3 regions of the Acholeplasma equirhinis genome follow, and region 1 is predicted to be linked to each of the others. Evidence: riboswitches for the same ligand, from Rfam matches in the RefSeq annotation. Region 1 holds a riboswitch; each other region holds the start of a gene.
The links. A riboswitch is a leader RNA that binds a small molecule or an ion and turns the genes downstream of it on or off. The one in region 1 is predicted to bind cyclic di-GMP.
Positions count from the first base shown of each region.

Region 2: another riboswitch for cyclic di-GMP. It lies ahead of JV173_RS00605 (hypothetical protein); the one in region 1 lies ahead of JV173_RS02960 (hypothetical protein).
Region 3: another riboswitch for cyclic di-GMP. It lies ahead of JV173_RS00640 (hypothetical protein); the one in region 1 lies ahead of JV173_RS02960 (hypothetical protein).

Region 1 is NZ_JAFIDC010000001.1:643,343-651,922, forward strand. It holds gene mvk (mevalonate kinase) at 1-86, opposite strand, end outside; gene JV173_RS02945 (peptidylprolyl isomerase) at 165-668, shown strand; gene JV173_RS02950 (PfkB family carbohydrate kinase) at 665-1,543, shown strand; gene JV173_RS02955 (pseudouridine-5'-phosphate glycosidase) at 1,545-2,459, shown strand; cyclic di-GMP riboswitch class I at 2,547-2,627, shown strand; gene JV173_RS02960 (hypothetical protein) at 2,686-3,201, shown strand; gene JV173_RS02965 (hypothetical protein) at 3,231-3,830, shown strand; gene JV173_RS02970 (hypothetical protein) at 3,949-4,476, shown strand; gene JV173_RS02975 (hypothetical protein) at 4,498-5,082, shown strand; gene JV173_RS02980 (cation-translocating P-type ATPase) at 5,271-7,973, shown strand; RNA gene rnpB (RNase P RNA component class B) at 8,037-8,379, opposite strand; gene JV173_RS02990 (polyribonucleotide nucleotidyltransferase) at 8,424-8,580, opposite strand, start outside.
Region 2 is NZ_JAFIDC010000001.1:140,420-148,999, forward strand. It holds gene JV173_RS00580 (flippase) at 1-181, shown strand, start outside; gene JV173_RS00585 (hypothetical protein) at 184-1,140, shown strand; gene JV173_RS00590 (FAD-dependent oxidoreductase) at 1,343-2,689, shown strand; gene JV173_RS00595 (EAL domain-containing protein) at 2,865-5,237, shown strand; gene JV173_RS00600 (bifunctional diguanylate cyclase/phosphodiesterase) at 5,240-6,625, shown strand; cyclic di-GMP riboswitch class I at 6,688-6,763, shown strand; gene JV173_RS00605 (hypothetical protein) at 6,808-7,551, shown strand; gene JV173_RS00610 (hypothetical protein) at 7,554-8,492, shown strand; gene JV173_RS00615 (hypothetical protein) at 8,571-8,580, shown strand, end outside.
Region 3 is NZ_JAFIDC010000001.1:151,216-159,795, reverse strand. It holds gene JV173_RS00660 (ABC transporter permease subunit) at 1-449, shown strand, start outside; gene JV173_RS00655 (MetQ/NlpA family ABC transporter substrate-binding protein) at 453-1,268, shown strand; gene JV173_RS00650 (mechanosensitive ion channel family protein) at 1,319-2,128, shown strand; gene JV173_RS00645 (hypothetical protein) at 2,171-4,396, opposite strand; gene JV173_RS00640 (hypothetical protein) at 4,410-5,024, opposite strand; cyclic di-GMP riboswitch class I at 5,041-5,120, opposite strand; gene JV173_RS00635 (signal peptidase I) at 5,113-5,724, opposite strand; gene JV173_RS00630 (DUF2357 domain-containing protein) at 5,721-7,502, opposite strand; gene JV173_RS00625 (hypothetical protein) at 7,514-8,580, opposite strand, start outside.

The sequences.
Region 1 (8,580 bases):
GCGATTGCCGGTTTACCATAAACAACTGAATGTTCTCCCATCAAAATGATCTTCCCGCTTGCAACCCCTTGTCCAAAATCCACCATAAATTTCGCTCGCTTTCTATAATCATTATATCATAATATGATACAATGAAAATATCCAATAAAGGAAAGGTATTTATCATGTCAAAACTATTATTACAACTATCTGTCAAAGACTTTGGAACAATGAAAATTGAACTGTATCCAGAAATTGCTCCAAATACAGTTTCTAATTTTGTTTCATATGTTAAACAAGGTTTTTATGACGGAAAAATCTTCCATCGCATCATTAAAGGATTTATGATCCAAGGTGGAGGTTCAATGGATGAAAAACAACCAATTAAAGGTGAATTTTCTAGAAATGGATTTAAAAATGAATTAAAGCATGAAAAAGGTGTCATCTCTATGGCAAGAACACAAGATCCAAATTCTGCAACTTCACAATTCTTTATCATGCATAAATCTGCACCACACTTAGATGGTAGTTATGCTGGATTCGGAAAAGTTATTGAAGGCTTAGATGTCATTGATAAGATTGCTACAGTACAAACGAATCATTTTGATTCACCAATTTCACCTGTTGTCATCGAAAAATTTGAAATTTTAGAAAATACATATACACTTCAACCTGTTCAATACGTATGAAGCAAATTGTAGTTATCGGTGCAACCACGATTGATTTTCTTGCCAATATGCATCAATCGCATACGATGTATGATTCTAATCCTGGATTTATTTATAAGTCTTGGGGTGGTGTTGCAAGAAATATTGCAGAAAATCTAGCAAGACTTGACTTAAATCCTACATTGATTACTGTATTAGGTGAAGATTCAAGAGATTTTTTAAATATGTCACGTGACATAAATTTAAAAGTTTTATATCAAAATGTACCTCAAACTGCAAGTTATATTGCGATACATGATGAAACTGGAAGTTTAGTCACTGCTGTTTCTTCTATGGAACAACTCTCAAAATTGACCCCACAACTGATCAAAAAGCATCATGACATTATATACGCAGCTGACATTGTAGTTCTTGATGCAAATATTCCAGAAAAAACTTTAGACTATATTATGACTGCTTATCAAAAACCATTTTATGTAGATTTAGTAAGTAGTGCTAAAGCACACAAGTTTATCCCTTATTTAAATAAAATTCATACAATTAAAATAAATATCATTGAAGGAAAAAAAATAACGATGTTTGAAGATCCTATTCAAATTGGTCAAATTTTAATCAATAAAGGTATAAAGAATGTTTATTTAACAATGGGCAAACTCGGTGCTTACCATTTTAGTGATGAAGTAACAAACTTCTATCATAAATCATACGAGGGTAGAATGATTAATGATACAGGATGTGGTGATGCATTTTTTTCTGGAGTAATCTATGCAGAGATCAATAAATTAGATCCACTAAAAACTGGAACAATTATGTCACATTTTACGCTACAATCTAGAGATTCAGTCTATAAAAAACTTAAACCAAATCAAGTGATTTCACTTGTAAAGGAGAAATAAAATGAATCAATATATAGATTTTGCACCTGAGGTATTAGATGCACTTAAACTTGGTAAACCAGTTGTCGCATTAGAATCAACAATAATTTCGCATGGTATGCCATATCCAAGAAATGTTGAAGTCGGAATGACGCTTGAAAAAATCATTAAAAACCAAGGTGCTACACCTGCAACAATCGCTATTTTAGATGGCAGAATTAAAGTTGGATTAACACCAACTGAACTCACTAAATTAAGTCAACTTAAAAATGTAATGAAGGTTTCAAAAAGAGACATTCCTTATTGTATTGCAAAGGGTTATAATGGCGCAACTACGGTATCTGCTACCATTTTAGTTGCAGCTATGGCAGGTATCAAAGTGTTTGCAACAGGTGGTATTGGTGGTGTTCATAGAAAAGGTCAAGAAACATTTGATATTTCACGCGATTTAGAGGAACTTGCAAATGAAAATGTTTGTGTTGTTTCCGCTGGGTGTAAATCTATTTTAGACATCGGATTAACATTAGAATATTTAGAAACCAAAGGTGTTCCTGTAGTAGGTTATAAATCAGATGAGTTCCCAGCATTTTATACAAAAAAAAGTGGATTTAGACTTGAATATCAATTAGATTCAGCAGATGAAATTGCAACACTATTAAAAACTAAATGGTCACTTCCACTACCAGGTGGTGTCTTAATTGCAAACCCAATTCCAGATATCTACTCACTCGATCCAGAATTCATAAATAATGAAATTGAAAAAGCACTTCTCTCAGCAGAACGTGATGATATAAAGGGTAAACAAATTACACCTTATCTACTAAGTAAAATTGAACAATCAACCAAAGGTATTTCCTTAGATTCAAATATACAACTTGTCTATAACAATGCCAAACTTGCTGCAGATATTGCAATTGAACTTTCTAAATTATACTAATTAGAATCATTTTATAAACAGCATTTAGCATTTTGTTTGCATATCAAAGTATTTTTTATTATAATATTAGCAATTATGAATTTAAGCATATCTTATCGGCAAACTTAGGGTAACCTAAGGACGCAAAGCTATAGGGTCCTGATTTTACAGTGGCAGCCAGTTGCAAATCAAAACTTTTGATTTCAAGGGCTGCTTTTTCTTTCGTAACGGCTATGGGGGCATAGGTATGAATAAAAGATTGAGTATAACATTACTCATTGTACTTGTTATCGCAATCATATATACAGTATCTGTTTCATTTTCATATTGGGCTGCGCTAGACCATTATGCAAATGTATATATATCAATTGATACATTACATGAAGCAGAATTATCTGTAAATCTTAAAGAAGATGAATCAAATTTTAATAAAAAACTTGTCCCTCAAGGTTTTGTAAAAAATTCAGATGAAGTTGATGAAATACACTTCATCTTCGAACTTGACTTAACCGGTGATGAATTACTACCAGGTGTTGAGCTTGGATTAACCATCACAGCCATAAATGTTTTGTTAGATGGAACTGATCAATATAACTACTTAGTTGTTATTGAACTTCCAAATAACGGCAATCTCTTAATCTCGAATGAAGTTCTCGTAGTAGTTGTCAAGGTTAGACTTCTTGAACCAGCGACAAGTGAGATTGCTACTGCAATCATGGGTAAAAATATCACCTTTGATTTGCACTTTAGGGTTGTTTCTTAATTTTAAGAATAAAAAAGGGAGAGTATATAATGAAAAAGAATCAAAAATTAATGCTAGCAGTCTTATTCTTACTAGCAGTTGTATCCTTAGGGATTTCTTATGCATATTGGGCTTCAATTGAATTAGAAGCAGATGTTGATGGTAATGTTGTTACAATCGGTACTGGTCGTATTTCAGAAGTTAGTGCTTCTGCTCTTGGTCAAACTGACGGTGTATTAGTACCTGCTGGTCAAGCAGCTAATTCATTAGAAGATGATGCTGTTGAATATGTAATGTTTAAATTCCAAGTTGTTTGGGAATCAAATGATGCAGATTCAGAAAAAACTGGTGTTGTAACTGTTGCTTTTGACGATCTTGAAATTGATCATCCTCTCAGTTCAATCTTAGTTGATTACGTATCACTTTCTTACCAAATTGGTGGTACACATGATGATGGTACATTTAACGGTGATGGTGATTATGCTATCGAAGGAAACGGTGGTGCAGTTACTGTTTGGGTTAAAGTTGTTCTATTAGAACCTATGGAAAATTTACCAGGAGTTACTAAAGAAAATGCTGAAGATTATGCTAAAGCATTATTCGGTTCAGAAATTACATTCACAGTATTATTTACAGTTATTGAAGACTAATTAAAGAGAATTTGAATAAAGTGGTCTCTAGACCACTTTTTCAATTCATATAAAAATATAAAATTATGCTAAAATAATGATAAAGATATACTTTACCATTATAAATAGGGGTATTTACATGGCGGAAAAGTTAGATTCAAATAAATTAATAAGTATCATCCTATACAGCATTATAGGTCTTTTAGGTTTATTCATTGTCTTCGTCTTATATTTCCCATTTGTAACAATGAATTTATTCGGATTTGCAATATATGGTGGATTCAGTGGTGTAGATGCTTCTTTAGATAGAGGTGATGCATTAATTGTTACACTCGATGATTTTGAAACTTTAGATAATACTAAACTAATTGTTTTTGAACTCGATGGTTACGGTAGTGCAGATGGTCTTAAAGTCTATAAGATCATGACTGAAGTTGTAGCTACAGAAAAAACTTATCGTGTACATAGTTCAGGTTCTGCAATATCCTATCAATGGGATATTACTGAAGATATGTATTTAGGTACTGTTAAATCTAAATTACCTGCATTAGGTTATATTATTGGATTCTTAAGAAGTCCAATTGGTGTAACTGTGATTCTTATTAATGTCATATTAATAACAACAGCTGTCATCTTGGTTAAAAAATTAAAACCACAATCAAAATAATTTTTTTAATAGGGGCTAAGAATGAAATCCATTAGAGCACTACTTTTAGTATTTTCTGTGCTATTTTTTATGGTTGAAATATTCTTGGTTGTTATGATTTTATTAGGACCACAGAATGAATATCTCTTCTACTCGTATAATCATATTCAAGCAGTTCCATTCAACCAACCCATCGTTAATAATACAGTTCAAGTCGGTATCGGTAAAATGGTACCTTTTAATGTTGATGATTTAGAACCTGGAGATTATGTTGTTGCACATAATAATATCAATTTAGACTACATGTGGGTTCATCGTGTGATATCTATTGATACTAATAATGAAACAATCACACTTTCAGTTAATGATCTCCTTGGCACATATGAGATGAGGTATGATGAAATAAGTGGTAACTATATTGGAGATTCTAATCTACTTGAACAACTTCTCTTTATTTCTACAGATCCTTGGATATTCTTTTTAAATGTCGGTGCTGCTATATCACTTACAATCTTTTTAAGTTTATGGACAATCCATGGTTATCGTAAATTTAGAGACTCTGGTCATGATGACCAAAATAATTCGGCAACAAAAAATTACAAATTGGAAGATTTTGTGAAACTTTAATATTTTTATATTTAAATTAAAAAATATGATAAAATACTTTTAGAAGGGGAGTAGTTTCCCAAGTATTAATCGTCAAGTCGGTTACGTTAACCCGGTTAATATTCAAGTATGCAACTTGTAACGAGACCTTCAAGACCTGAAAAAATGGTTTTGAAGGTCTTTATTTATTTTTTACCGGAGGAAAAGAAATGGAAAAAAATACATATCAACAAACAGTTGATGAAACATTTGCAACACTGCAAACAACAAAAAATGGATTATCTAGTAATGAAGTTCAACTAAGGATCGAAAGATTTGGTAAGAATGAACTTATCGCTGAAAAGAAAAGACCTATATTTTTAAAGTTTTTAGATCAATTTAAAGACTTTATGGTCATCGTTTTGCTGATTGCTGCAGGTATAGCTTTTGTCGCTGCAATACTTGAACAAAAGCCTGAAGAATTAACTGAAGGTTTACTCATTGTCGGTATTGTTTTGATTAATGCGATTATTGGGGTTGTTCAAGAAGCTAAAGCGGATGAAGCTTTAGAATCCATAAAGAAAATGTCAAGTCCACATGCAACAGTTCTAAGAGATGGTGTAGAAATTAAAATTGATGTTAAGGATTTAGTGCCTGGTGATATTGTCATTCTTCAAGCAGGTGATTTTGTTCCGGCTGATTTAAGACTTATTGAGGTAGTCAATCTAAAATGTGATGAATCACCTTTAACTGGTGAAGCAGTCCCAGTTGAAAAAGATAATATCGTTATTCAAAATAACGATGTTCCACTTGGTGATCGAATTAATCTTGCATATATGGGTACAGTTGTAACTTATGGTCGTGGTGCTGGTGTTGTAATTTCGAGTGGTATGCAAACCGAAATTGGTAAAATTGCATCTATGTTAAATCAGAGTGAAAAATCAGAAACACCACTTCAAAAGAGCATTGCTCAACTAGGTAAAACTTTAGCACTTCTTGCGTTAATTATTGTAGGTATTATCTTTGCCATTCAAATAACAAGAGGATTAATTAATGGTGAACTTCATATTCTAGAATCATTTATGTCAGCAATTGCTTTAGCTGTTGCTGCAATTCCAGAGGGGTTACCTGCAATTATTACGATTGTTTTATCGATAGGTATGCAAAACTTAGTTAAGAAAAAAGCAATCATGCGTACACTACCTGCAGTTGAAACCCTTGGATCTACATCTATTATCTGTTCAGATAAAACTGGAACATTAACTCAAAATATTATGACTGTTACAGATTTATATGTAAATGGTCAAACACTCAAAGTTTCTGAAATTAAAAAACCAACCTCAGAGCTTGAAATGCTTATTGATTATAGTGTACTTTGTAATGACACGATTGTTAAATATCAAGATAATCAATACTTAAAAATTGGAGACCCTACTGAAATTGCATTGACTGATTTATCAATTCAATGTGAAATTAATCCAATTGCTATATTAGAAAAATATCCAAGAGTCTTTGAATTACCTTTTGACTCTGACCGTAAAATGATGACAACCGTGCATAAAATAGATGATCAATATGTTTCTATCACAAAAGGTGCACCAGATGTCATCTTTGGTAAATCATCAAGTTACTATCATGATGAAACAGTTAAACCATTTGATGAATCTACCTATCTTATGTTCAACCAACAAAATACATTCTTTACAGACCAAGCATTAAGAGTACTTGCAATAGCATTTAAACTCTATCCAGAAGAAACCGTATTTGATAAAAATGTTGCTGCAACTTTAGAAAACAATTTAACATTACTTGGACTTGTTGGTATGATTGATCCAGCAAGACCTGAGGTTAAAGATGCCATTAAAGAAACTAAACGTGCAGGTATTACAACAATCATGATTACAGGTGACCATAAAAATACTGCTGTTGCGATCGCAAAAGAACTTGGTATTTTAATAGATGATAACCTTGCAATCACTGGCAAAGAATTAGATAAAATGAGTGATGAAGAATACTTTGCAAAACTTAAAGACATTAGAGTTTATGCAAGAGTATCACCAGAAAATAAGGTCAGAATTGTTGAAGCTTGGAAACAAACCGGTCTTGTTGTTGCAATGACCGGTGATGGTGTCAATGATGCACCTTCAATTAAAAAGGCTGATATTGGTATTGCAATGGGTATTACAGGAACTGAAGTTGCTAAAGGTGCATCTGATATGATTTTAACTGATGATAACTTTGCTACGATTGTTACGGCAGTTGGTGAAGGTCGTGCCATCTTTGCTAACATTAAAAAAGCAATTCACTTCTTACTTTCATGTAATATCGGTGAAATCATTACAATATTCTTAGGTGTCACATTAGGACTTGTTTTATTCCCTAACGAACCATTTCTACAAATTCTTTCAGCTTCACAAATCTTATGGGTAAACTTAGTCACTGACTCATTAATGGCAATCGGTTTAGGTCTTGAACCTAAAGAAGATAACATCATGGATGAATCTCCAAGAGATTCTAAAAAGAGCATCTTCTCTGGTGGTTTAGGTTTCAAAATTGCATGGCAAGGCATTTTAATCGGTTCAATAACTTTCCTCGCATTCTATATTGGTTATCAAATGAATGGTATTAGACACGCTCAAACACTTACCTTTATGGTACTCGCGATTACACAGTTATTCCATGCATTTAATGTAAGATCAGAAATGAAATCAGCATTTAATCTAGGTAAAAATAAATTCTTGATATTTGCCTTTATTGGTTGTTTCTTACTTCAATTATTAACGGTATTTGTGCCATTTATTGCAGAAAATGTATTTGATATTGATTCAGTTTATCATTGGGATTTAACCGATTGGTTAATTGTTCTAGGATTATCAATTATTCCTGTTATCATTGTTGAAATAACAAAAATATTTAAAAAATCATCAAAATAAATCATTAGAACCATTAAAAAAAACCACCTGTTGTTAGGTGGTTTTCTTTTGATTTAAGAATTGGTGCATAAGCCATGTTCTGTAGAATTCAATTCTTGTGACTATTTATCTCGAGATAGACTCGTAAGTTTCCCATTGCTGAGATTCTCATGCCCCTACCAAATTTGGGTTGCTAGCTTGAGGGGTTTACCGCGTTTCATTTTACTGGTTTCCCAATAAACTCGTTTCTGTGGCACGTTCTGAACCTTGATCATAGTTTCCCTTAGATTTTTGGTTCGCCGTTATGATTTCTCATACCCAAAGTTATTTTTTTCTTTGGCACAAACACTACAGACCACTAGGGTCTGTGCTAGCATGGACTTTCCTAACAAGGACTACATGTAGCCTTGCTCAGTCACCTTCCCAATTCTAAATCGTATTCATTTTATATGTAATACTTTAAAATGTCAATTATTGTAAAGCGTCTTTGCGTGATAAGTCTACGCGACCTTTTTCATCAATCTTAATAACTTTAACTAAGATTTGATCGCCAACTTTAACTAGTCCTTCTAGACTTTCAGTACGTTCTTTGCTCCATTTAGAGATATGAACTAAACCTTCAGTTCCT
Region 2 (8,580 bases), 500 kb from region 1:
TGTAGTTTATCTTGGAACTGGTATGATCGTTGAATCATTTATCCAGAATCAAACGATTGTTACAGGACTTGCACTTGCAATGCTAATTGGTACATCTATGATTGTTTACTTTGTAACAAACTTAATTTTAAGAACTGAAATCCAAACTGAAATTTTAAGAAAAATATTTAAAAGGGCATAACAATGAGAGAATTCCTTAAACGATTTAAATTTATCAGAGATATCTACTACAAACATAAAGAACGCAAGTTTGAAAACTTAAAAAAGAAAAGATCAACAACACCGCATACTTTTATTAATCGAAGTAAAAGTAATGAAAAACTGCTTGTAATTTTAGCAGGGTATAAAGATCGTCTTTTTGATTTAGTCTTTGAACGTGTTAAAGCATTTTTACCTAAAGATATTGATGTATGTATCGTATCTTCTGGCAAATACCATGAAGGGTTAGCAAAAAGAGCAGAAGTTGAAGGTTATTCATATCTTTCAACCAAAAGAAATCATATTGGACTTGCATTAAATGTTGCCATTAATCGATTTGAAAAAGCTAAATACATTTACAAAATCGATGAAGATATCTTTTTAACTAAAGGATTCTTTGAAACTTTATTTGATACATATCAAAAAGTATTAAAAGAAGGTGACTTTACACCAGGTATTGTTGCACCACTGATTCCAATTAACGGTTATACACACTTAGAGATTCTAAAAAAGCTTAAACTTGTAGATACCTACACTAAAAAGTTCGAATTGCCTAAATATGCATCAATGCCATACAGAATGATTGAAAACAACGATCAAGTTGCAAGATTCTTCTGGGGAGAAGGTGGGTATGTACCTAAACTTGATAAATTAAATGAGATTTTTAAAAAAGATCAATTTAAAGTCTCTGGTGCACCACACAAATTCTCAATCGGTGCTATTCTTTTCACCAAAGATTTATGGAATGATATGGGTAGGTTTTCAGTTCAAAGAGGTAATGGTTTAGGGATCGATGAAATTGATCTAAATAAGTATTGTTATTTAGAATCACTACCAGTAGTTGTTTCACATAACCAAGTTGTTGGACATTTCTCATTTGGTAAACAAACAAAATCAATGTTTGAATATTTAGATAAACATCCTGAAATGTTTAAATTATAAGACAATTTCACACAATAAAATAACGATTAGAGCCCTTAATAAGGCTCTTTTTTATCGTGAAAATCAATAAAACGTTTTCATAAGCAAGTCGATTGTTTATATTTAAAAATGATATAAAATAAAGTCGCGATTTCGATGGAAACATCAATTTTATAAAAAACAAATTATATCCACAACTTTTTTGTGGATGGGAGGCATATGTATGAAAGTCGTAGTTATCGGTTGTACACACGCAGGAACTGCTGCAGTAAAAAATATCTTAGCGCAAGATAAAAACATTACAGTTAATGTATATGAAAAAAATGACAACGTATCATTCTTATCATGTGGTATTGCATTATATGTTGGTGGCGTTGTTAAAGATGTTGATGGGTTATTTTATTCTTCACCAGATGAATTAAAGAAGTTAGGTGCTAACGTCTTCATGGAACATGAAGTGTTATCAATTAATTATGAAGAAAAAACAATGTCTGTTAGAAACTTAGTTACAGAAGAAGTATTCTCAGATTCATTTGATAAATTAGTATTAGCGACTGGTTCATGGCCAATCGTTCCAAATATCGAAGGTATCCGTTCAGAGAACGTGCTTTTATCTAAGAACTTCAATCAAGCAAATGAAATCATTGAAAAATCAAAATCAGCTAACAAAATCGTTGTTGTTGGTGCAGGTTATATCGGTGTTGAACTTGCTGAAGCATTTGAATTAATGGGCAAAGAAGTTGTCTTAGTTGATGGTGAAACAAGAATTATGCCTAAATACTTAGACCCTGAATTTACAAACCTTGCAGAAAAAGCATTTACAGATCATGGTATTAAATTAGCACTTGGTCAAAAAGTTAAAGGCTTTGTCACAGAAGGTAATAAAGTGACTGCAATCATGACAGATAAAGAAACTTTTGAAACTGATTTAGTTATTATGTGTATCGGATTCCGTCCTAACCAAAAATTATATGAAGGTGTGTTAAAAACATCTCCAAATGGTGCTTTAGTCGTAAATGAATATATGCAAACATCAAATCCAGATGTTTATGCATGTGGTGACTGTGTTAACATTTTCTACAATCCAACTCAAGAAGTAAGATACATTCCACTTGCAACAAATGCAGTTAGAATGGGTACACTTGTTGGTTTAAACATCATTAAGAATTCAATCAAATATCGTGGTACTCAAGGTACATCAGGTATTAAAATTTATGACTTATCAATTTCTTCAACAGGTTTAACAGAAGGTGTTGCCAAAGATATGGGTATTAACTATGGCACTGTTTTATTACACGATACTAACCGTCCTGAATTCATGCCTGAATATGATGAAGTTTTACTTAAACTCGTTTATGATAAGACAACAAGAAAGGTTTTAGGTGGTCAAATCTTATCTAAATACGATTTAACAGATAAGATGAATACATTATCAATCGTAATCCAAAATCAAATGACTATTGATGATTTAGCATTCGTTGATTTCTTCTTCCAACCACACTTCAACAAACCTTGGAACTTATTAAATATCGCTGCATTAAGAGCACTTGCTCAAGAAGGCGTAAACTAAAAATTAACTTAAAGGTCATTTTTATGACCTTTTTTTAATCCTATTTTAAATCTCATTACATGTTATAATTACTATTAAATCCGATTGCCTATTAAAATTTAGTGCAATTCAGATTAAAATGTAGCATAATAAGAATAGGGAACCTTTGTGGTTATAAAAGGAAAAAGAGAAAGCTATGTATAGTGAAACAAAGAAACATGTGAGAAGACTAGCAATTATTTTTGGAGTGTTATTACTCTCTTTTTATGTTTTTTATATGTTCTTATTAGATACAACTTTTAGACGTGAAGCGAATGAAATGGCTCACTATAACCATCAGTTAAAATCAGATACATTTGAACACTTACTAGAAACTTTATATGAAGCATACCAAGAAGATCAGCTTGCTTGGGATACGAAGTCGTACACAACTGAACTTAATCAAACAATTCCATTTAATAAATATACAATTTCAAAACTTTCAACTTTATTCTCAGATGAAACAGATGACCAAGTCGTATTAGCAATTAAAAAGGCTAATCAAAATGAGGTTGCATATAAACTGATGTCACAAGTGCTTTTAGATCAAGGCCTTACGATTAATCAAAGTGATTATATTGTTGCATCAACTGGATATATCTTATATGCACTAGATTCAAATCTTTTAGGTTTAAATTTCTTTACCTCACAACTATATCCACTCGATCACTATTCAGAACTGGATAGTTTAATTGGTAAAAATGAGTCAGCGTACTTTGACTATGTAACATTCGATGATCGCTTTATCTTATCGTTTGATAAAATTGAAGGTCAACTTTTATTTATTTCAATCCAACATCAAGCAGATTACCTAGCACCATATCGTCCATTAATTTGGAGTTATTTTGCATTATGTTCCATTTCATTGATTGCCTTTTTAGTCTTTTCACTTGTTGGTCTTAAGTTTAGATATGATGACGAAAGATTATATGAGAAGCATAAAGATGAACTACCTCAAAATGTCTTAATTTTAGATGTTGGTGGACTTGGTCAAATTCGTATGGCAAATCCTAAGTTCTATGAATTAACCGGAATGAAACAAGTTAAGATGATAGAAGATGTGACTAAAGATAAGGTTTTAATACGTGAACAACTTAAATCTCAAAAATCATTCTTCTTAGGTCTTGAAACAAAAGAAGGTTTAAAAGATTATCGATTTGTAGTTGTTAAGAAGAAACGCGGGTATTTACTGATTGGTGAGAACGTAGAAAATGTTACATCATTTGAAGGTAAATACAGAAATCTTGCTCTATTCAATCAATTAACACATTTACCAAATGAAATGAATCTAAAAGAAATTTTAGATGAAATTGATCGTAAGAAAAAATATTCAATTATTTACTTTGCAGTAGAAGATATTGATAATATTCAAAATACGATTGGTCGAGAATATAGTAAACAATTCATTCAAAAATTAAAGGATTTATTCTTATCTGTAGTTATTAAAGATGATATGACACTATTCCATGTTCATGATCAACGCTTTGCAATACTGTATCAAAATATCTTGAACTATGATTCAGTTGACTCTTGGGTTCAAGTGACAATCGATAAAATAAATAATTCAGTTTTACTTCAAGATTTACCATTTAAAGTTGCCCTAAAAGCGGGTATCATTCACAATGTTGGTAAAGTTATTTCAATGGAATCTAGTCATATTTTAGAAATCATGGAAATCACCATTGAACGTGTACTCCGTTCAACGGTTTACCATCAAGTAACTTATAATGAAAAATTCTTAGAGTATGTATCCAAGAACCAACAAATGGAAATGGATTTACAATTAGGGATTGCAAATGATGAATTTGAAATGTTCATGCAACCGCAATACGATATTGAAATTAATAAAACTGTTGGATTTGAGTTACTACTTCGTTGGAATAATCCTAAATACTTAAAAGATTCACCTGCAAGTTATATTAAGATTGCTGAAAAATCAAATATGATTATTGAATTAGGTAGACTCATCACTGAAAAAGTATTTGCTATTGCTGAAAGTTTTAATAAAACAGATTTAGAATTCTCATTTAATATTTCACCAAGACAACTTGTACAACCTGGATTTATTCAAGAACTTATTGATTTAACGAATAAATACAAGGTTGATCCAAACAAGATTGCAATTGAATTAACTGAAACAATCCTAGTTGTTTCATTTGAACTCATTATTGAAAAGTTTAAAGCATTAAAACAAATCGGGTTTAAGATTCATTTAGATGACTTTGGTACCGGTTATTCATCGCTTTCATATTTAAAGACTTTACCAGTTGATGTGATTAAGATTGATAAGAAGTTTATTGATGAGGTAGAAACATCCTTTACATCACGTCAAATCTTAAAAACTTTAACAAGTTTAGGTAAAAACTTAAAACTTGGTGTTATATTTGAAGGTGTAGAAACAGATAAACAAGTTGAAATTATTAGAAAAGAAGGTGGCACAATCATCCAAGGGTTCGTGGTTGCAAGACCAATGCCTGTTAAAGATGCTCGTGACTTCTTAAAGAAAAAGAAAGTTGAGTTTGAAAGCTAATTATGGAAATATTCTTAACGATATTAGTCACTTTAATCTTAATCGGACTCATCATTGGATTATACTTTGTTTTAAAACATGAATTACGTAAATATCGCGATGAAAAATTGTTAGTCTCTGATGAGGTTGTACCTTTATCAACATTAACAAATCTTGTTGATCGTATGATTAAACGTAATACAAAAAAAGCAAAGCCTTTTACTTTAATGTTAATTGACTTAGATCAGTATCAAGATATTGTAGATGCTTTTAATGAAGAAGAAGAGCGTCTTATTATGCAATATGTTTCAAATCATATTAAAACTGCATTACCTGAAGAATCCGTTATTTCTCAAGGTGTTAAACCTGATCAATTCTATATATTTATTCCAGATAGTTTTGATCATTCGAATATATTAAATTTAGCAAAACATATTAAAAGAGAATCTCAACGTAAGGTGAGTATTTTAGATGGTGTTGAAATTAAAAAGACTGTTTCTATTGGGATTGCAACATTCCCACTGCATGGTAATACGAAAGACTTATTATTCCAAGCATTAGATATTGCGATGTACATCGTTAAGAAAAACGGTGGAAATGGTATTAAGTATTACAGTGAAGAACTTTCACAAGGTAAAGAATATCTCGATTTATATCATGAAATCAGAGAAGCGATTGAGAAAGAAGAATTTATTTATTTCTACCAACCAATCGTTTCAACATCAGATACAAAAGATATTTATGGTGTTGAAGCATTACTGCGTTGGCAACATCCAAAAAGAGGCTTACTTGCACCACAATCATTCATTGGGCTTGCTGAACAGTCAGGAGAACTGGATGCAATTGGTATTTGGGGTGTTGAACAAGCATTACTCTTATTAACAGACCTTTCACAGTTATATCATATGCATAATTTGGTTGTTAATATTAACGTATCACCGCGTCAGATTCTAAATGAAGAAACTTTTACAATCTTCCAAAGACTGATTCTAAAACATCGTGCAAAACCTGAGATGGTTGCAATTGAAATTCCAGATTTCTCTACATATAAAAATAATGAAACATTTATGAGAAACTTAATTAAGATCAAAACACTTGGTTTCCAAATTGCAATTGACCTATCAACAACAGATTATGATGTTTTAGATTTAGTTGAAAGATTTAAGATTGATATGATTAAGCTTAATCGTGATTTCTTTAAATTAGAAGAAAATTATAATAAACGTAAGTACATTCAAATGTTAATAGATTTTGTAAAGGCAAAAGAGTTAAAACTGGTTGCGGAAGGTGTCGAAACAGAGGCACAACTCCAAGAATTGTATACTAAAGGTGTGGGTTACGCACAAGGGTATTTCATTGCTAAACCTCTCGACCAAACTCAATTATCGGCTTTCTTAACACAAAAATAGACATTGTAAATATTCATAATCATTTCTATTGACTATTAAAAAAAGTTTGGTAAAATAGCAGTATACGAAAAAGGCAAAACTAGAGAAATCTAGCGACGCAAAACTATAGGACCTGTCAAATGGTAGCCAGTTGCCAACTAATTATGTGGCAATTGGCTTTTTATTTTTTCAAGGAGAAAACCATGGCGTTAAGTAAAGTATGGGGCATTGGAAAAACAGTAAGAAATGCCACTAAATTCTCCAAGTTAATATTCCTATTCATACCGTTATTTGGATTCTTATCTGTAACGATGGGTGTTGTATCATTCTATGGACAATACACAGGGGACATGTCGGTAGTCGTTGATCAATTCAGTGATTCCTCAATTAGAATCGCAGAAGATCCGTCATTCGACAATGCAAGAACAGTTCTAAGATATCCAGGTATGAATTTTGTTAACCAAGCATCTTATGAAGGTATCATGGCTTTCCATTACAATAATGTTTTGAAAACCAATGGCTATTATCTTCCAGATGTAAGGGATAACGATCGAGAAGTGGTTGCATTCACATTCTACTTAAAAAACATGAATGAGGCAGCTACAATCAATAGGGTCAATTATAAGATTGTCTTTGCAGAGAAAACAAGACACATTGAAGAACACTTAAGAATCATGGTGGTTATCGATGGTGTTGCCGATGTCTACGAATATCAATCTTATCGAATCGAAGGTGTTCAATCACTCTCATTTGCAAGCCAAGACGTTGCAGTTGATGGTAATATCTATCAATTACAAGCACAATCAGTTGTCAAAGTCTCAGTCTTCATTTGGATTGATGGTTACCTAGAAGATTATTTAAAGAGTATTGGTAAGTACACCGAACAAGATTTAATCGCTGGCAGACTAAAACTTCAAATGCTCTTCTCAATTAATGATGAGGCGTAAATATGTTAAAGAAAATCTATTCTGTACTGTTTGCACTGACATTAATTGCGATCACATTGACAACCTCAGTCTATGCGTGGTTTGCAACATCAAAAACTGCACTTGTAGATGGGATTGAATTAGGGGTAGGAGAAGATGACGACTTATGGTTAAGCTTAGATGGTATTAACTATCATAAAAGCATAACAAATGAGATGTTAGTTGAGTATGTTGGAACACAACGAAAACTTGCAAGTATTACCTCACAAAATGGAAAAGATTTCTTCTTAGGTCCGGTATTACTTGAAACAAGAGCAATTCCTAAGGTAGACTATCTCTCATTTGATGTCTACTTCAAAGTTGTTACCAATAATCCAAATGTGGATGCACATCATAAATATGTCTATCTTGCAGATCGCACGAAACCGACATATGAACTTGCATCAAATGCTCCAGGAACCTTTGTTACATCAAGGGGAAAGAACTGGATTAATCCACTGGGATTTGATGATGGTGACATATATGTCACACCAGGCGAAAATCGCTTGTATTACGCCCACAATGCTGTTAGAATAGCATCATATAATGAAGCAGAAAACTTATCCTTCATCTATGATGTCTCTGAAAATGAAGCACGTGGATTTGGTAAACCATTCGGTGCAATTGACTTCTACTATAGAATGTTAGGTGTCAGAATGGAACCACCAGAAGCACCACAAAACATGATTTACAAGTTAACTGAATTTTCTAAACTTCAAAATGATATTGCAATTGATAAAACAAGTTTAGTATCTGAGGTAAGTTTAGTAAATGAAGTTGAAGGTATTTATGAATACCGAGGTCGAACTAAAATCTCAATCTGGTTAGAAGGTTGGGATGCTGATTGTTACGATGCAATCTTAGATGATCCGATGTGGATTCAATTAAGATTCAAAGCAGCAAGATTTGATGATTCATTATAGGTTATAAAAGGTTAAAAGCCGAATAACAAGAAAACTAAAATATAAATAAAAAAATATATCTCGAGGAGAGGAACAAATATGAAAGGTT
Region 3 (8,580 bases), 490 kb from region 1:
TAATTATTGTTCCAATTAGTTTTAGAATGTTTGGAACCTCAATTGGATTCATTCCTTCAATCATTTCATTATCGATTATCGGGTTTGCGACGGTTTCAAGACAAGTTGAACAAGCAATTGCCGATATCAATCCACAAATTTATGATTTATCTAAATCTTTAGGTGCAAACCAATTCCAATTATTTAGACATTTCATTTATGTTGAAGCTAAAGCAGGATTAATTTTAGGGTATACGACTTCTTTAATTAGTTTACTTGCCTATTCAACAGTTGTCTTCATTGTAGGTGGTGGTGGTCTTGGATATACTGCTATCCAACTCGGTTATTACACACCTAATGGACAAGAAATTATGTGGGTATCTACAATTATTATGATTATTATGGTACAAATCATCCAAATTTTAGGTAGCATGCTTGCACGTTACCTCGACAAAAAGAAAAGGAATTAAGAAATGAAAAAATTATGGATATTCGTTAGTTTATTATCAATCTGGGCATTATCTGGATGTCAACAAGGTGCTGACACACTAAAAATTGGTGTCAACTTCTATCCAATGCCACAAATTGTTGAGTTAATTGAGGCTGATCTTTTAGCAGATGGAATTAAAGTTGAAATGGTAAATATGGACTATAATCTATTAAATACACCGTTAAACAATAAAGAAATTGATGGTAACTTGATTCAACATCAATACTTTATGCAATTCTTCAATAATGCAAACAACGCTAATTTAGTAGTTGCACAACCTGTTTATCACTCTATCTTCTCTTTATATAGTGCTGTATATGAAGTTGATAGTGAAAATAATATAAATGTTGAAGATGGTGAAACAGTTTATCTTCCTGAGGATGTTGTAAACCTTCCTCGTGCACTCTTACTTTTACAAAGTGCTGGTTTAATCACTTTAAAAGAAGGTAAAACCGTTACTGCTACATTAGATGATATTGAATCTAATCCTAAAAACTTAAAATTTGAATTAAAATCATTGTTATTAACAGCTCATGCATACAATGATGCAGGACGCAGATTAGCTGTTATGTATCCAAGCTATGCAAAAACTGCAATCGATCTTGGTGATGATTCTGAATTCTTATTTAAAGAACCATTAAATGAATTAACTGCTACTTATGCAATTTCATTTGTTACACGTGAAGATAACAGACAAGACCCAAGAATCGTTAAGTTTATTGAACACCTAACAAGTCCAAAAGTTAAACAATGGATTCTTGACAACTACGGTTGGGCTGCAATTCCAGCATTCGAATAATATTCAAAAAACACCTTATTTGTGGTATCCTACATATGAGGTGTTTTTTTATGGATCTATTAAGAACTTTTCTACAAGATTGGTTAAATTCAATTATAGGTGATGCAGCAGTTGCTGACCTATTCGTTAAACTACTTATGATCACAGCATGGGTACTCATTGCATACATTGCACATTTTATATCTAAGTTTATCCTTTATAAACTTAAACGTTCAAACAAGAAAGTACTTGTTAAACGTCAAAAAACAATTGCTGCACTTGTTGTATCATTAACTAAGTATGCATTTTGGTTTGTGATTGTGATGATGATCTTACTTGAACTTGGTATTGATTTAGCACCTGTGCTTGCATCTGCAGGTATCTTAGGGTTTGCAGTTGGTTTTGGTGCTCAAGAATTAATCAAAGACTTAATATCAGGTTTCTTCATTATTTTTGAACAATCATTTAACGTTGGTGATGTCATCCAAATTGGTGACTTTAAAGGTACAGTTCTTGAAGTTGGTATTAGAAAAACTAAATTGATGAACTGGAAAAATGAAGTGAGATTGATTAATAATGGTGACATTAGAGTCATAACACAATTTAGTATGGATGACTCAGTAGGTGTTGTAGAGTTTCAAGTATCTCCTTATACAGATCTTTCTATCTTCTATAGTGAAGCATTTGTTGAACTCTTAGAAGGTTATCAAAATAAACCATTCGTTACTGAAGCACCTAAATTTATCGGTGTTGTTGATAATGCGATTAACAGTTTAACTTTACGTGTATCATTTAAAACACAAAATAATAAACAAACTGCATTAGAACGTGAACTTAAACGCGATATTCTAATGTTCTTAAACAAATCTAGAGAATCTTAATTTAAAAAATAAAGGTACAACTTGCGTTGTACCTTTTTCATATTAAGTTCTATTAGGGTCCCAAATAATTGGATACTCTTTCCAGTATGTGAAATCACTTCCTGGAACTATTGCTTCACCATTTTCATATGGAACTTTCAATGCTTCCCAGAATGCACCATCATAAATAACTTTTTCGCCAACATCATAGTTGTTATACCATTTCCAAACTTCAGTTAGTTCTTTCCAACCATTTATTGCAGTTCCTGGAGCTGTTGTTGAGTTCGAATTATTTGCTCCTGTCCACATAAAATATGAACCGTTGTAATTGATCACACTACGTGTATATTGGTTATTAAAATATGTACCTGTTAATGCCCAAAAATCTGATAATAATTGCCAAGCACCAGAAACACCTGGTTCTTGGTTTGTTGATGTTCCAGATCTTAAAGCCCAATAGTCTCCATTATGGAATACTAATGCATGTTGTGCATATGTATTTTTATAATGCCATGCTTCACCAATCAACCACCAACCAACTGTTACATCTGGTGCTTGTCCAACTGGTGCACTACCTGTTTGATTCCAGAAATATCTATTTCCACCATATATTACTGATTGATATCTATTATAGTTTGTTGTTGTATTTAACCAATCACCTCTATGTGTAATGAGTTGCCAACTACCACTACCTGGTGTTGAACCCCATTGTGAAATGGTTGAAGTCGCTATATAGTAGTTATTATTGTAAGAAACAATTGTATTTTGAGGATAACTGACTTGATTACTTCCCCATACAAGGCCAAGTTTTCTCCATACTTGAGTCGTATTTGCTGCTGGGTCTGCATAAGTATTATCAATATTTGCTACATAGAAGGCATCATTATGTTTTACATATTCGCCTGCTCTATATTTTTGTTTATTAAATGCAGAATAATTAAATCCTAATTGACGGAATGCTTGATAATCTCTTGGCTCAGTTTGGCCGGTTGACACATTGCCTGTTGCCATAAACCAACGTGTTTCTTCACCATACTTATGGAATACAATATCGTATAATTTGTAGGTTTTACCACCATTAAACGCTCTATCAAGTCTTTCCCATGCCCATAATTCTGTTGGAGCGACACTATTAGTTGCTTTTGAAATATAAAATGCCCCTTGATAGAATACAATCGTACCAGGAGGATATACCGTACCTGATTGGTAGAATGGTGAAATTTTTCTCCAGTTCCAAGCTGCTGAGTCTGGATGAGAATTCGTGTTACTTTGAATTGCAGAATAGTATCCTGCGTTTACGCCATTACCGTCTTCATCACGATAATATACAATCGCACCTGAAGGATATGTCACGCCTGTTTCCCATACGGCAATCATAGATGGTGCAAATAATACGTCTTCATATCCCCATTCTCCTGGATCACCATATTGAATATTTACTGTAATCACATTACCATTTCTGGTTACTGTGAAATCTAGGTGATTAACTAAATTAATTGAAACATTATAAGTTCCTTGAGGTAGGCTTAATTGTCTTGTAATACCACCTCTACTATGCCAAAGGAATCCAATCTTATTCGATACGTTTTTGAACTCAAGATAAACACCACGACCGTAAACTGAATTTGCAACACCATTAAAGATGACATTTACGGTTTGGTTATTGGCATTTTGTCCTAAAGTAAATGATTTTATTTTATGGTTTTCATTTTCCCAAATATCTTCTCTATTACCTTGAAGTGCAGAAACAATTACAGAAAGACGAACAGTAGAACCTGCAGGAATATTTGTTGTATTCACATTCGCAGAATCAATCACATTCACGATATCTGATGTATCCTTCACAATCATTTCACTGTAATAAAAATAGCCTTCAGAATCAACACCATCATTGTAACTTGAGTGATAATTCCATGTGAATACGTTCGGTCTTGTAATTGAAACATTTGAGTTGTTTGTCCAATATTCAACTATTTTAATTCTAACTTTTATGTTTTTATATGCGTCAATTGCTACTGCTATAGTAATCGGCATGACTCCAGATGTTGTATTTGCAGTAATGTTTGCAGCTGAAATATTAATTGTATAATCGGCAGCATTATAGTAACTGTGTAACGAGTTGATAGACGTATTACCAATTTTAATTTCTGAACTTGCAGAAAACAATTCTGATGTTCTCACATTAAGGTCAATACCTGCTGTTGGTTTAGTCATCCAAGCATAAACACCTATCGCTGTGGATAAGGTGAGTATTAGTGATAAAATTAGTATGCCTAATTTTCTAAACATAAATTAACCTCTTTTAACCAAATAATGTCATTCTCATTCTATATACGACTGCATGATAAATATCTTTTTGCCCACTTGGTAAACCATCATAGTAACCCCAGATAATGATATACGCTGTACTTGATGAATTCGCAGGTACTAATACACCATTTGCATTATGAGCATTCATTGCATCAAACATATTAGATGTTTGTTGGAATCCCCACATGAGCGGTGTTACACTAAACGGGCTATCTACAACTAAATATTTGAATCCTGAATTAACACCAGCATAAATTCCATAATCTGGAGCAGATTGAGCATATAACCCAAGTTTAGCATTCATCGCTTGATCACCAGAATTTTGAAGATTTACTGCTAGGATTGCTCCGTAGCCATAGAAGTCAAAACCAACAGTTTGAAAATCTTCATCTGTAATATAAACTAAATCACGAACTCTATCACCTAAGAAGATTTCTGATTGGTCAATTTGGATATCAATTGTCATATCAGTTTCTAGATCACCACTAATTGGTTCTACAAAACCACCAGGTGAACCAATAAACCAAGCAAAAACACCAGTTACCATCGAAGCAACTGAAATCATTACGAATAAGATTAAGATCAATGTCTTTCTAATCATTTTCATGAATGTTTTCCTTTACTGATGCAACTGGCTGTCTTTTTGTATTAAGACCCTATAGCTTTGCGTCCTTAAGTTACCCTAAGTTTGCCTTTTAATCTATGTTTTTGTCTGTTTCTTTTTGTTCTTCTAATTCTTTTTCAATTTCTTTTTTAAGTGCATCTATATCAATTTCATTTTGAACTTTTTGTTTATCAATCATTTGTTTAACTAAACTAATGAGTTGAATAACAAATCCAGTTCCAATGATTATGACACTGATTGTAATTAAAGTGACTCTGTTATTAATTAAGATAGCACCAATTTCATGACCGCCATAGTTAACAACTTTACCTAAGATTCGATCTTCTGTGATGAATCCTTCTTTTCCTAAATCTGAATTTGAATTGTTAATACCTTTTGTTTCAACACCATAACTAACCTTCGCGATGATTTGGTGGATGATTGTTACATTTTCAACTGAAGTATATGCAATCACATCACCAGTGTTATACTCACTAAATGATTGTTTTTGAATTAAAACAAAATCACCTGGAACAATCATTGGATACATCGAATTAGTTTCGACGACCCCATAACTATATCCGAATACTGCAACAGGTTTTCTTGATATAAAACTCATTGCGGATATTGCGATAAATAGTATGGTGAAGATTAAGATCAATGTCACTAAGATGGTACTTAGGATGTTTATGGTCTTTTTCATTTACCTTTTTTTAATTGCTCCATTGCTTTTTGATGAGAAGTACGAATCTTCTCTTTTTGTTTCTTAACAAACGCAGCTTGTTTAGTTTGTTCACGTTGTTTTTGTTTATCAAGTTTAGCTTTCGCAGCATCTCTTTGTTTTCTTAGACGCTCACGTTCACGTTCAGCTTTAAGTCTTTGTTGTTCAGCAATTCTTGCTGATTCTTTCTTATATGCATCACGATATTTATTCTTTAATGCTGTTAACGTTTCATTATCTTTAGCAACTTGAAGTCTTAAGTCTTCTAACATCTTCTTACGTTCAAGTTTTAGATATAGATTGTGAGTCTTTTTAACCTTATCTGCTTCTTTCTTTAAGAAGTCAGCATTTTCTTCTTGTACCCATTTGAAGAAATCTTTTTGATATTTTAGAACTGCTTGATACCATTTCTTTTCAAGTGCAATTGCTTGTTTTAAATCTTGTTCTTTAATTTCACGTACAAGTTGTGCAATCTTGAACTTTTGGTCAGCAGATGCTAAATCTTCTTTAGGGTCCGTATGTTGGATGAGTCTAGCGAAGACATCCTCATCCGCATCAACTTCAAAGTATGATTTATACAGACTGTTTGTAATTTCAATCGTGTCTTTTAAAGCCTTTTTAAGCGCTATTTCATACTTGTCTTCTGTTTCCATGTAACCATCGATGATTTTTTTGAAGATTTGCTTGTTTTTGTTTAAGTAGTACTCATTTATCTTCGTATCTTCGAGTTCGTATTCTTTTGGATCAGTGACTAAGTCTCCTGGATTAATCTTAATCGCTTCAGCTTTTTTAATTTTAAATCGTCTCATGTCAAGTTTAGCATTGCTTTCTCTAAACTTGTCATGGAACATTAATGTTGCAAAGCTGAATAATGAATTTTGATTTAAATGCTTGCGGTATGCTTCAGAGAATCTTTTTTGTTTCTCATCTCTTATCAGTTCATAACCTAAACTATTATATTGGTCAAGATATTGCCATAACATATAACAGTTTTTGTAGTCAACATTCTTTAAAATAATTTGTGTTTTAACAATTGGTGCTTTAACCGGTTTATAGCTTTTCAAAGTCTTCATGAAGACAGAATTTGTCAAACTTGTGATTCTTTTGTTTAAGTCTTCTGCATGTCGAAGGATGAGTCTATTTTGATCTTGAACATCCCCTTCTTCAATTGTTTCAATTTCTTCAAGTGCAATATTAATCTTGTATACTGAGTTGTCTAGTTTAATTTCAACATTATTATCGACTTGGTGATACTTTTTAGTGTTAATATCTTCTTTTAAGATTTTGACACGGTCTGAAACGAATTTTGATAATCTAGTAATCAAAGTTGCAACAAATCTATTTTCATAAATTCCATATTCAATATCTGCTTGTTGAACTAAGAGTTTAGTAGGCTTAAGTTCCTTTTGATTTTTATCATTTTCTGTTTCTTTTAAGAATTGTGAATTTGCTGCTAAGTGACGAACTGTTCTTGAGTTTGTCTTTCTAGCTTTTTCAATGATCACAACTTCTTCTTCAACTTTTAATGCTGATTTATAATTTCTAGCAATTTTTTCAATTGATGGGTAATACGCTTCAATCGCAGAGATCCAATAATCATCAAACTTTTTAGTCTCATGAATGGTTAAACTCTTTAGTTTATTCTGTCCATCATAAAGTCCTTGATAAAAGTAAGCAGGAAAATCTGTGTCGGTCTCTAATTCATCAAGATACGATATTAACATGTTATAGAATAAATCTAAATCGTAACTCTGTTTCAAATGCTTTCACCTTATGTTTGTTTTTTGTAGTTTTCAATCATTGCTCTCGCTTCAGGGAATGAACCCTTACCGAAGAGTTTTTCAATTATTGCAAGTAAATCATCTAATTCTTTTCTTAGGAATGGTAAGTTTAAGAATTCAAACTTTCTTAAAACTTTTCTAGTAACAATATAGTCTAAACCATCAATTTCTGATTGACCACATGCAATAAAGACAGGAACGAAACTTTGGATTTGTTTCATGATACGGTTACCAAATGTAATTTGGAAGTTTTCCGCTATGAATTTATCCAATTTAGCTAAGTTCTCTAGGGATTTTTGTGAGATTGGATAATCTTTCCAAGCTTGTTTAAATAATCCTTCGATATAGTCATATGTCATGTGAATGGATTCAGTAAATGGTGCATCAATGTAATCTGCTTTAATTGATAACTCGATTGATGCAGCACGGTCATACACTTTATCGGTAATCGCAAACGTTGAGTCATCTCGGTTTGCTGTACCTACGAACCAAATATTTTGTGGTAACAAGAGTTTACCTTCATGAAGGTGAATTGGGTCACCAGGAATTGTATCTGGTGTAATATCAATTAACCATTCTTGAGGATTTGGCATTTCAAGTACGGATAAGAAATCTGCAAAGTAATATTCAACACGTGCTAAGTTCATTTCATCTAAGACAATAAAGTTTAAATCTGTTCGATATGTTGCTTCGTAGATTGATTTTAAGAAGTCTGTTTCATTAAACTTCTTGGTAAATTCATTAAGGTAACCAATCATTTCTGAACGATCTCGCCATGACGGTTGAACTGAAATAATTGATGTATCATTATTGAAGAATTTACCCATCGCATATGGTAAGGATGTTTTACCGGTACCAGAGATACCTTCTAAGATTAATGTCTTAGATGATGCCATACCTGCGAAGAAGGTTGATACAATTTTTGGATTGTAAAATAATTTTAATTGTGATGCTGCAAATTTAATGAATCTATCAACTAATTGATTTAATCCAATCATATCACTATCTGTCATGTTTGTTTGTAAGACACTAAAGTGATATGTTTGGTCAACTGAAA